3 regions of the Pseudoalteromonas sp. Xi13 genome follow, and region 1 is predicted to be linked to each of the others. Evidence: predicted binding sites of a transcription regulator. Region 1 holds the regulator's gene; each other region holds the start of a gene.

Evidence for each region. Region 1 encodes LexA, which represses DNA repair genes until DNA is damaged. Its sites were predicted from a motif close to TACTGTATNNNNATACAGTA; they were not measured.
Region 2: a site for LexA is predicted at 2,126-2,145, ahead of EJ103_RS04720 (YebG family protein). Genes of this name have one in related genera too.
Region 3: a site for LexA is predicted at 1,695-1,714, ahead of uvrD (DNA helicase II). Genes of this name have one in related genera too.

What each region holds. Positions count from the first base shown of each region.
Region 1 is NZ_CP034439.1:3,480,669-3,483,952, forward strand. It holds gene coxB (cytochrome c oxidase subunit II) at 1-1,044, opposite strand, end outside; gene lexA (transcriptional repressor LexA) at 1,517-2,134, opposite strand; gene EJ103_RS15720 (hotdog fold thioesterase) at 2,312-2,752, shown strand; gene EJ103_RS15725 (hypothetical protein) at 2,763-3,143, opposite strand.
Region 2 is NZ_CP034439.1:1,048,612-1,051,895, forward strand. It holds gene EJ103_RS04710 (polymer-forming cytoskeletal protein) at 1-471, opposite strand, end outside; gene EJ103_RS04715 (M23 family metallopeptidase) at 461-1,624, opposite strand; gene EJ103_RS04720 (YebG family protein) at 1,763-2,077, opposite strand; gene EJ103_RS04725 (ComEA family DNA-binding protein) at 2,423-2,719, shown strand; gene EJ103_RS04730 (DUF6170 family protein) at 2,731-3,033, opposite strand; gene dsbB (disulfide bond formation protein DsbB) at 3,035-3,284, opposite strand, start outside.
Region 3 is NZ_CP034439.1:150,537-153,820, forward strand. It holds gene uvrD (DNA helicase II) at 1-1,630, opposite strand, end outside; gene EJ103_RS00710 (hypothetical protein) at 1,942-2,166, shown strand; gene EJ103_RS00715 (YacL family protein) at 2,280-2,648, shown strand; gene EJ103_RS00720 (peroxiredoxin-like family protein) at 2,777-3,284, opposite strand, start outside.

The DNA of each region.
Region 1 (3,284 bases):
TACCGCTGCAAGTTGTTTAATTGAGAGCTGCTTTGCAAATGCCTGCATTGCAGTTCCTGGTCGGCCATGAATCACTACATCAATGTGATCTTTTATATCACCCAAAACAATGGGGCTGCCTTTTAGCGCAGGAAATACGCCCGGTAACCCCATACCTGTAGGTTGATGACACGCAGCGCAACTTGCCATATACACTTGCTCACCTAGTGTCATTAGCTCTTCTTTAGGAATTGTTTTATCAAGCAATGCTGCATCAGCAAGTGCGGCTTTTTGCTTAGCTTGCTTAGCATCTGCAAGCCATGCGTTAAAGTCCTCTTGCGATTTAGCTTCAACCACCACGGGCATAAAACCATGGTCTTTACCGCACAGCTCTGCACACTGCCCTCGGTAAATACCTTCTTCGTTGATGTTGGTCCACGTTTCGTTGATAAACCCCGGATTGGCATCTTTTTTAACGGCAAAATCGGGTACCCACCAAGAGTGAATAACATCATCAGAGGTCATTAAAAAACGCACCTTTTGATTAATTGGCAGTACTAAAGGTTTATCAACCTCAAGTAAATAATTAGGGTTTTTATTAGCAAGGTTGGCTATTTCGTCTTGAGGGGTAGATAAAATAGAGTAAAACTCTACGTCTTCGCCCATATATTCATAATGCCACTTCCACTGTGACCCTGTAATTTTAATGGTTAAGTCAGCCTTACTGGCATCTTCCATCGCAATGAGGGTTTTAGTGGCAGGGATTGCCATGGCAATTAAAATAACAAACGGAATGGCAGTCCAAAGAATTTCTACTTTGGTACTTTCATGAAATTGGGCAGGAACTGCCCCTTTAGATTTACGGTGATGAATCAGTGCCCAAAACATTATTGCGAACACTATCACCCCAATCACACAACATATTAAAAATATGGTCATGTGTAGCTGATATACATTATTACTTATATCGGTTACGCCCTTGCGCATATTGTATTGGCTATTAGCCAGCACTTGCTGCGGGAACATAATCAACACAAGCCACAAGGTAGAGGTCAGTTTACCCATGTGACGGCTCCTTTGATGCTATTGCGAATGCAAAGCGAAGAGGCATACGGCTTAAACGCCAATTCGTTATTTTTATTTTTTTACCAATCTTATTTTTGATTGGTATCGCTAGGACAACAAAAGGTTTGTGTATATTGTGTGTTCTCATAACTAAAAAGCTGTGAGTTATTGTTAGTCCAGCACATTAATGATTAGCTAAAAAACGTACAACAAGCAAGTTTTAGTATAAAAAACAATCAAGTGATATTTTAAAATTGACTAAATGACGGCGTATTAAATTGTTATTTAACAGCCAAGATACGAGCAAAATTAAGGGATGTAACACGCTTAGGAAGATAAAAGTATGAGTGAAAAAAAGTTTACAGCCTAAATAATTTTAGGGCGTTTTGAGATGGTGGAAGGTCTGTTTTTAAAACAAAAATGCACACTAAAAAGTGCGCATTTATAGATATTACTTAAAAATAGTTAAAAATTACATCCAGTCGGCATTTCTTATTACGCCAACGGCTAACCCTTCAATATTAAACGACTCGTTTTCAAGGTCTACTTCAATTGGCGTAAACTCTTCGTTTTCGGCGTGTAATAATACTTTTCGGCCTGCTTTTTCTAGGCGTTTTACGGTTACGTCTTCATCTACTCGTGCAACCACAACTTGGCCATTTTCTGCTGTTTGAGTACGGTGTACAGCAAGTAAGTCGCCATCCATAATACCTATATCTTTCATACTCATGCCGTTAACACGCAGTAAAAAGTCGGCGGCTGGTTTAAACATAAGTGGGTCTATTTTACAGTGACTCTCAACATGCTCTTGCGCCAAAATAGGCGAACCCGCTGCAACTCTACCTATTAATGGTAGACCTAGTTGCTCAGGCTCCTCTTCTTCAACCAATTGAATACCACGGCTTGCGCCTGGTTTCATTTTAATAACACCTTTTTTGGCAAGCGCTTTTAAGTGCTCTTCTGCGGCATTGGCACTTTTAAAACCGAGTGTTTGCGCAATTTCGGCACGTGTAGGAGGCATACCAGTGTCTTTAATAAAAACTTTTATTAGTTCGAGTATTTGAGCTTGGCGTTTAGTTAATGGTCGCATACAACTGGTTTTCCATACAGTACATTTAACTGTGAGTATATACAGTTAAATAAAAATCGCAAATTTAAATTGTGCTTTAAAATAGCTAAATACACCGCACCTGGATAAATTTTAGGTAATTACAGACGTTCAGTATTTAAAATGCTATAAATTTGCTTTCAATATAAAGGAGTAATTATGAGTATTTGGCATCAACCCATCACATTAGAGCTTTGCAAACAGTTAGATGAGGGAATAAACGGCCAAGGCACGCTGATGAAAACCATGGGCATAGAAATAACCGAAATAGGAGATGATTACCTAGTGGCTACCATGCCTGCTATTCCTGAGCATCATAATCCTATTGGTATGGTACATGGTGGCGCAAATGTGGTACTTGCTGAAACCGTAGCAAGCTACGCCGCTAACTTTGTAGTGGACTTTACAAAATTTTATTGTGTTGGACAGGAAATTAGCGCCAGCCACTTAAAGGCCTCTCGAAATGGCACTTTAACCGCCGTTACTCGTGCATTTCATATTGGTAAGCGCAGTTCTGTATGGGAAATAAAAATAACCAATAGCCGCGGCGAGCTTTGCTGCGTATCAAAAATGACCGCAGCGGTTGTCGAGCGCAAATAATTAACTATGGCTACTTTTCGATAGGGTAAATCGTTATTTCCATACCAGCGCCAATTGCAGATATACGTAGCAGTGTATCTGCATGTAGAGCTTGGTTAAAACACTTAGGTGACGTGCCCGACTCAAAGCCTATATCAAACGTTCTGCGCGAACAGCTTAGCCACTGCTTAAGCGCATTACGTGAACACGACTCTATTAATTCACATAAGTGGTTGATTGCTTTGTCTGGCGTGGTTATATCACCTGAGGCTTCAATACGCGCCAATTGACGATATTCGTCTTTGTCATAATGCAAAACCATCGCGTTTTTCTTTAAGTCTGCCACTAGGGCACTAATATCTTGTTTAGACTCAAGCTCTAGATCTACATTTAAAAATTGAATTTCCGACATTGTCTGCTTTTTACCCTCTTATAGTTTCATCGCAAACTTTAACGCAGTTTTACTTTTATACCAAATCAACTAAGCGCTAAACATGGCTTTATTAATAGAAAATACCTGTTTAAACGCCATTGGCATCTAATTTGCCTTATA
Region 2 (3,284 bases), 1.2 Mb from region 1:
AGCGGCTTGCTTATTAACAAACGACAAGTCGCTATCAGCATCATCAAGCAAAGTTTTTACTTCTTTAGCCGGCTTTAAATCTTCGCTAATAAGTTCCGGTTCTTCTTTTTCAAAGCGCTGTTTTAAGCTGCCTTCAATAATGGCTCCCGCATCAATACTTAGTGTATCGTGAAAAACATCGCCATGTACGTGAGCGCTGCTTTGAATATTCACTTCACTTGAGTTTAGTGAGCCAATAATTTTACCTTTTACAATGACACTTTTAGCTTCAACCACACCTTCAACAATGCCGGTAGAGCCAATTACCAGGTGCTCTGCCTTTATATCGCCATCAATTCGGCCATCTAGCTGCACTTCGCCTTGGCTGGTAAGTGTGCCAGTTAAGCGCACATCTTCAGAAATAATAGAAGGGGTATGATTTACTCTTTTTAACGTAGTTTGACTACTTGGTTGCTTTTTTTTACCGAACACGAGAAAGCGCCTTTGTTATTTTTAGAGGATTGACATGTTTGCCATCGAGTAACACTTCATAGTGTAAGTGGGTACTGGTACTTCTGCCAGTACTGCCCATTAATCCAATTACCTCATTTTTAGCAATTGTTTGGCCTTTTTTCACTTTAATTTTATTTAAGTGGCCAAAACGGGTGACCAAGCCATTTTTGTGCTCTAGCTCGATAAAGTTACCATAGCCGCCATTTTTACCTGCGCGCAATACACGTGCATCAGCAGGGGCAAAAATTTCGGTTTTATGCCAGCCGGCTAAATCAACACCTTTGTGAAAAGCGCGGCGGTTGTTCATCGGATCTTTACGTAACCCAAAGTTGCTCGAAATATAGTATTTAGCCGCAGGCAAGGGCAGTGAGTTAGGCAGCTCTGTTAAAAAGTTTTCAAGGTTGTTAAGTAATAATAGCTTATCAACAATGGCTAAAAACTGCCCTGGTATTTTAGTTTCATCAAATACATCTAACGGGCCACCTTGCGCACTGGTTTGTGCGCCCAGTGCTAAATGTTGTTCAAGGGCTGACTCTAAGCCTGCGCCTTTTAACATCGCTAAAATTGCATCATGGCGTTTATTAATTTGCGCATCAATAAGCGCAAAATTATGCTCGTAGTATTTATTTAAGCGCTCATAACGTGCGGCAAAAGTGATTGGCGTTAGAAGGCTGGCGTGTTTGTTTTTCGGCTCTTCATCTACAAGTGGTTCATGAAACTCGCCTTTGTCTTGATTAACAGGCGATTCAAGTTGTTCTTCTAGTTTTATTGTCTCTTTACTAATAGATGCGGGGAGGGATTCAATCATACCTTGCAAAAGTGCCTGCTTTTGCTCTAGTACAGCAAGTTGTTCTAATTGCTTAGCGTGCAGTGCTTTTTGTTCTTGGACCTGTTTTTGCCACACTTGTTGTTTGTCAATTTGGCTTTGTTCTATGTCGGTAATTTTATTTGTTTGGCTATAAACACGAAAACTAGAAATACCGACCCAAGTAATAGTGCCTAAAATAAGCAGTACTGTAAAAAGCTGAAACCAAGGCGCCAAAACAACATGCTTAACTTCGCCATTTTGACGAATAAGCAACTGACGGGCTGGGAAAAATTTTTGGTAAAAAGACTTAATAAATACTGACATGGCACATAAACACTCGCTATTAACCGGATTAATGTATCAATTTCAGTTTAAAAAGCCAGAAAAAATTTGTAACTGTTCAAAAATTAATAAAAAAGGGCTGCTATTTAGTAGCAGCCCTTTATTTAAAATAGTCACAAATTAGCTAGCTTGTTGCTCGTCGTTATCTTTTATTGATGCTACGTTGTCGGCTTTTTTAGCTTTAGCTGTACTTTTTGTTGTGGGCTCTTTTGCGCCTTTTAACACCGCCATAAAGTCATCTTTACTCTTTGCAATTTCAAGCGCAAGCGATTCAACCTGTTGCTCGCTCAGTGGCACATCTACTTTTTCCAGCATTACTTCAAGCGATTCTGCTATATCGAGCATTTTGTCATAGGCATCCGCTTCTTTTTTAGTAGTAAACGTCATTCGCTCAACTCCGTTTCGTTCTACAACATATTTAACAACAACAGCCATGATCTCTCCTGCTTGATTGCGTGGTAATGTGGTTACTGACCCGTAGGTCACTGTTTTTATATACAGTAAATGTTTGTGTGTAAAATTGCAAGTATTCGGTGCATTTTTAGCTTGTCATCAATTTGACAAAAAAGCGTAACTTTACTTTAGTTAAGCAATCACTTGTTGTACCAGCTGCATTTTAGGTTTTCGGATTTAGGTGATTATGCACTGGAAATAATGTAAGTGATGCGCGTTGCTCCTTATTTAACATTATTTCCTCAAATAAAAATTAAGCACATGTTTAAAGCCAAATTAGCCGTTTAACTATAACGCTTTGGTATAAACAAAAATAAGGAATGACAAATGAAAAATCTATTAACGCTACTTATTATTAGCTTTTTAAGCTTTAGCGCGTTTACCCACGCTAACCCTGTTGAAGATAAGCCTATGGTTGAAATGCCGCAAGCGCCGGTTATTAATATTAATAGTGCCGATTCAGAAATGCTGGCCAAGTTGCCTGGTATTGGTAAGAAAAAAGCGCAGGCTATTGTTGATTACAGGGTTGAAAATGGCGAATTTGCCCAGCTGAGCGATTTAGCTAACGTAAAAGGAATAGGTAAAAAGCTTGTAGCTAAACTAGAAGGAAAAGTTTCTTTATAATAGGCAGGGCGCTAAGCGCCCTGTGAATACTGCTCAAGTGCTTTGGCTAAATATTTTTTAGCGAAGTTTATTTCAATCGGGGTTGTTAAAAGCGGGTAACATAGGCCACCTAAAATTAAAAAGGGAATGAGTTCCCACCCTTTAAAAACAGTAAATAATAAAAACAATGGGCTGAGCAATATCAGCTTTACTATTCTTAATAACACTCTATCGGTGGCAGGTAGCATGCTTAGCGCAATAGCAACAACGGCTTGTCGCTGCCTCACTTTAAGGTGCTTTAGTTCAGGCAGCTGACTGGTAAAAAACGTAAACATATTAAATAGTCTTTTTAGTAAGTAAGCGAGTGGTAACAATTACAAAAAGCGTGATAGTAAATAACGCAAATAGTATTTCCATCCATGCTGGCATACTTAATCCCGCAAATTGCCAATCGATATTACCGCAATCCCCTGTGGCTTGAAAAAAGCTTGGGATCCATTCATGCAATGGCATAAATGAAGGAAAGTTTGGCTCAAACTCACAGCTAAATGCAAAGGGATCGGTGGTTGTTTGCATTTCAATGTGC
Region 3 (3,284 bases), 340 kb from region 1:
GGCCTTCACCAGATTCAAGTGAGGTGTAGGCTAAAAAGCCTTGTAATGGTGAGCTAAACTCTTCTTCCTCGGGGAGTTCATACTGATCGCAGGCACTGATAAGCTCTTCTAAGTTTTCTACGCGAGCTCGGCCTTTTTCGCCTTTTTCAGCTTGATACATAGCCATAAGGCCAGAGGTTTGAATAGCGTATTTGGCTTGCTCTTGCAGTGTAAGGTCGCTAATTTTATCTTCTATGTGCTCTACCAACTCTACAAATTTTGTAACAGCGCTTGCCGCACGACCCGATAAATGTTGTTGTTCAACAATTGCTTTAGCGGCGTACCAAAGAGGCAGCGACTCAGCACGCGCACAGTCGCGTATATGGCTAAGTGTTTTATCGCCAATACCGCGCGCTGGGGTGTTAATTACACGCTCAAATGCGGCGTCGTCTTGGCGGTTTCCTACCAATCGTAAGTACGATAGCGCATCTTTAATTTCTTGGCGCTCGAAGAATCGCATACCACCGTAAATACGGTATTTTAAGCCTTCTTGAAGCATGGCTTCCTCGAGTACACGAGATTGCGCGTTACTACGGTATAAAATAGCGGCGTCTTGCAACGCATTACCAGCATTTAACCAGCTGCGTAGCTTGCTGCTTACAAAGCGGGCTTCGTCTAGCTCGTTAAAGGCGGCATAAATTGATATAGGTTCGCCTTCGTTGCCATCGGTCCAAAGGCTTTTACCCATGCGCTCTGAATTATTTTTAATTAGCGCATTAGATGCTTTTAGAATGGTCGCGGTTGAGCGGTAGTTTTGCTCAAGGCGAATAGTTTCGGCGTCAAAATCAGTTAGAAAGCGTTTAATGTTTTCTATTTTAGCGCCACGCCAACCGTAAATACTCTGGTCATCGTCGCCTACAATCATAATGCTTTGTGTATCACCAGCAAGTAGCTTTAGCCATGCGTATTGAATGGTATTGGTATCTTGGAACTCGTCTACCAGCATGTGGGCAAAGCGCTGCTGGTAATGGCGAAGTAGCGTAGGATTATTTTTAAGTACTTCGTAGCTACGTAGCAGTATTTCTGCAAAATCAACTAAACCAGCACGGTCACACGCTTCTTGATACGCGGCATATACACGTAGCATCATTTGCTCGTTTATATCGTAGGCTTGAATATCTTTAGGACGCAGGGCTTCATCTTTTTTAGCGCTGATGTACCAGCCAAATTGTTTGGCGGGCCATTTTTTGTCATCAATATTCATTGATTTTAATAAGCGCTTGATCATTCTAAGTTGATCGTCAGAGTCTAAAATTTGAAAGGCTTCTGGTAGGTTTGCTTCTCGATGGTGAGCGCGCAAAATACGGTGTGATAGACCATGGAATGTACCAATCCACATGCCACCGACAGGGGCTTTTAGGGTTTCTTCAACACGGGTGCGCATTTCTTTAGCGGCTTTATTAGTAAAGGTAACCGCAAAAATACTATAAGGCGATGCTTGCTCAACCTGCATTAACCACGCGATACGATGAACTAAAACACGTGTTTTACCCGAACCAGCACCTGCTAATACCAGCATGTTTTGTAGTGGGGCTGCAACGGCATCGCGTTGTTTGTCATTTAAGCCATCGAGTAATTCAGAAACGTCCATCGTTACGCCTTTTCAATCAATAATGAGGGCAGTATAACAGGTGTTTTTGTTAGGCTAAATAAAATACTGTTTTTATGAACAGCTATTCTAAAAATACTTGTAAAACTAATCGCTTAGTCGCTTTTTTGTACTCTTAAGTAACGATAATTAATAATAAAAATAATCAAATTGACCTATATTTAGTAAAAAATACTAAAGCAGTTATTTAGTAGTAATTTAACTATTTGATTTTTAAGCTTTAATAAATTGGCATAAAGTGTGATAGTAAGTAAATAACTAAAACTTAAAATTAATTAACTACAGAGGTGAGTATGGCTGATCAAGGTTCTGGCGGTAATGTTATTGCAGCGTTGTGTAATATATTTTTTCCTGGTTTAGGGCAATTGGTACAAGGGCGAATTTTAGCCGCTATCTTTTTTGCGCTAGCTATTATAATTAGTTACGCACTTATTTATGTATTAGTAGGCTTCGTACTCGTGCCTATTATTTATTTATGGTCGATTATAGATGCTGCACGTTTTAGATCGCGAAGTTAGCTTTTATGTCACCTATTTAATAGCGCCCATTGGCGCTATTTTGCGTTTTAGGGTCGGTGTTTAAGGCTATTTATGGGTATAATTAGCGTATTAGCGTTTTAAAAGTAAAAATTATGGAATATCAATTTATACGTGACCCTATTAGTGGGCTGCGCATTAAAATAAGCAGCGAGCATGCCCTAATTGGCCGCTGGTTAAACGAAGAAATTGGCAAAGAAAAAGTCGCGATGGTACAAGCACTTATTAGCTCGGTAAAAATAAGTTACGAGCCAATAACGTTAAAAGGCCAAGAGATAGACTTAATACTCTCTAAAGACGAAGCCTTATTTGAAGCCCATGCTCTACACCAAGACAGCGAAGATTTAGTCGCCTATCAAGATGATGACTTAATGCTTGAAGAAAATGGCCTAGTGAGTGGTTGTGGCTTTGAAGATTTTATAGATTTAATAGAGTCGTGGGCTGAGTTTAGTGGCTCGCGTTAAACGTTTAAAAGGCCAACCTAGTTGGCCTTTTTTGTAATATCAATGGTGTAAAGTTATTAGACATTTATAGCGCTCTATTTAGCACCCTAGAATGATTAAATATTTAAGTCGATTGGTATAACTACAGATTATTGATTTTCTATTGATTTAACGCCAGCTAATAATAGCTCCTCTGTTAAACGTACTTTGTAATTAGGGTTTGCGTATTGAAAATACACAACGCTACTTTTATCAATTACAAATACAGCCGGTACAGGTAAAGCGACGTTTACCTTGCCTTGGGCATCAACAAAGTTAACACCGCGCTTATTGCGATAGATAGCGGCTGTTTTATCATCTAAAAAATAAGCTAAACCTAAGGCTTTTGTTAGGGTTAAGCTATCATCTGAAAGCAGTAAATAATTTGGTGAACTTATTTTACTTTGGGCTAGTTTTTCTGGACTATCTGGCGATACTGCAATAATTTGCGCGTTTAAATTAGCGAGTTGCTGCTCAATTTTTTGTATATTAGCCAGTTGCTTTGAGCAATAAGGACACCAACCTCCGCGGTAAATAATAAGCACCGTTGTTTTTTCAGCAAAGCGCTTTTGTAACTCTACATTATTACCATGTTGATCTTTGAGCGTTATATTAGGC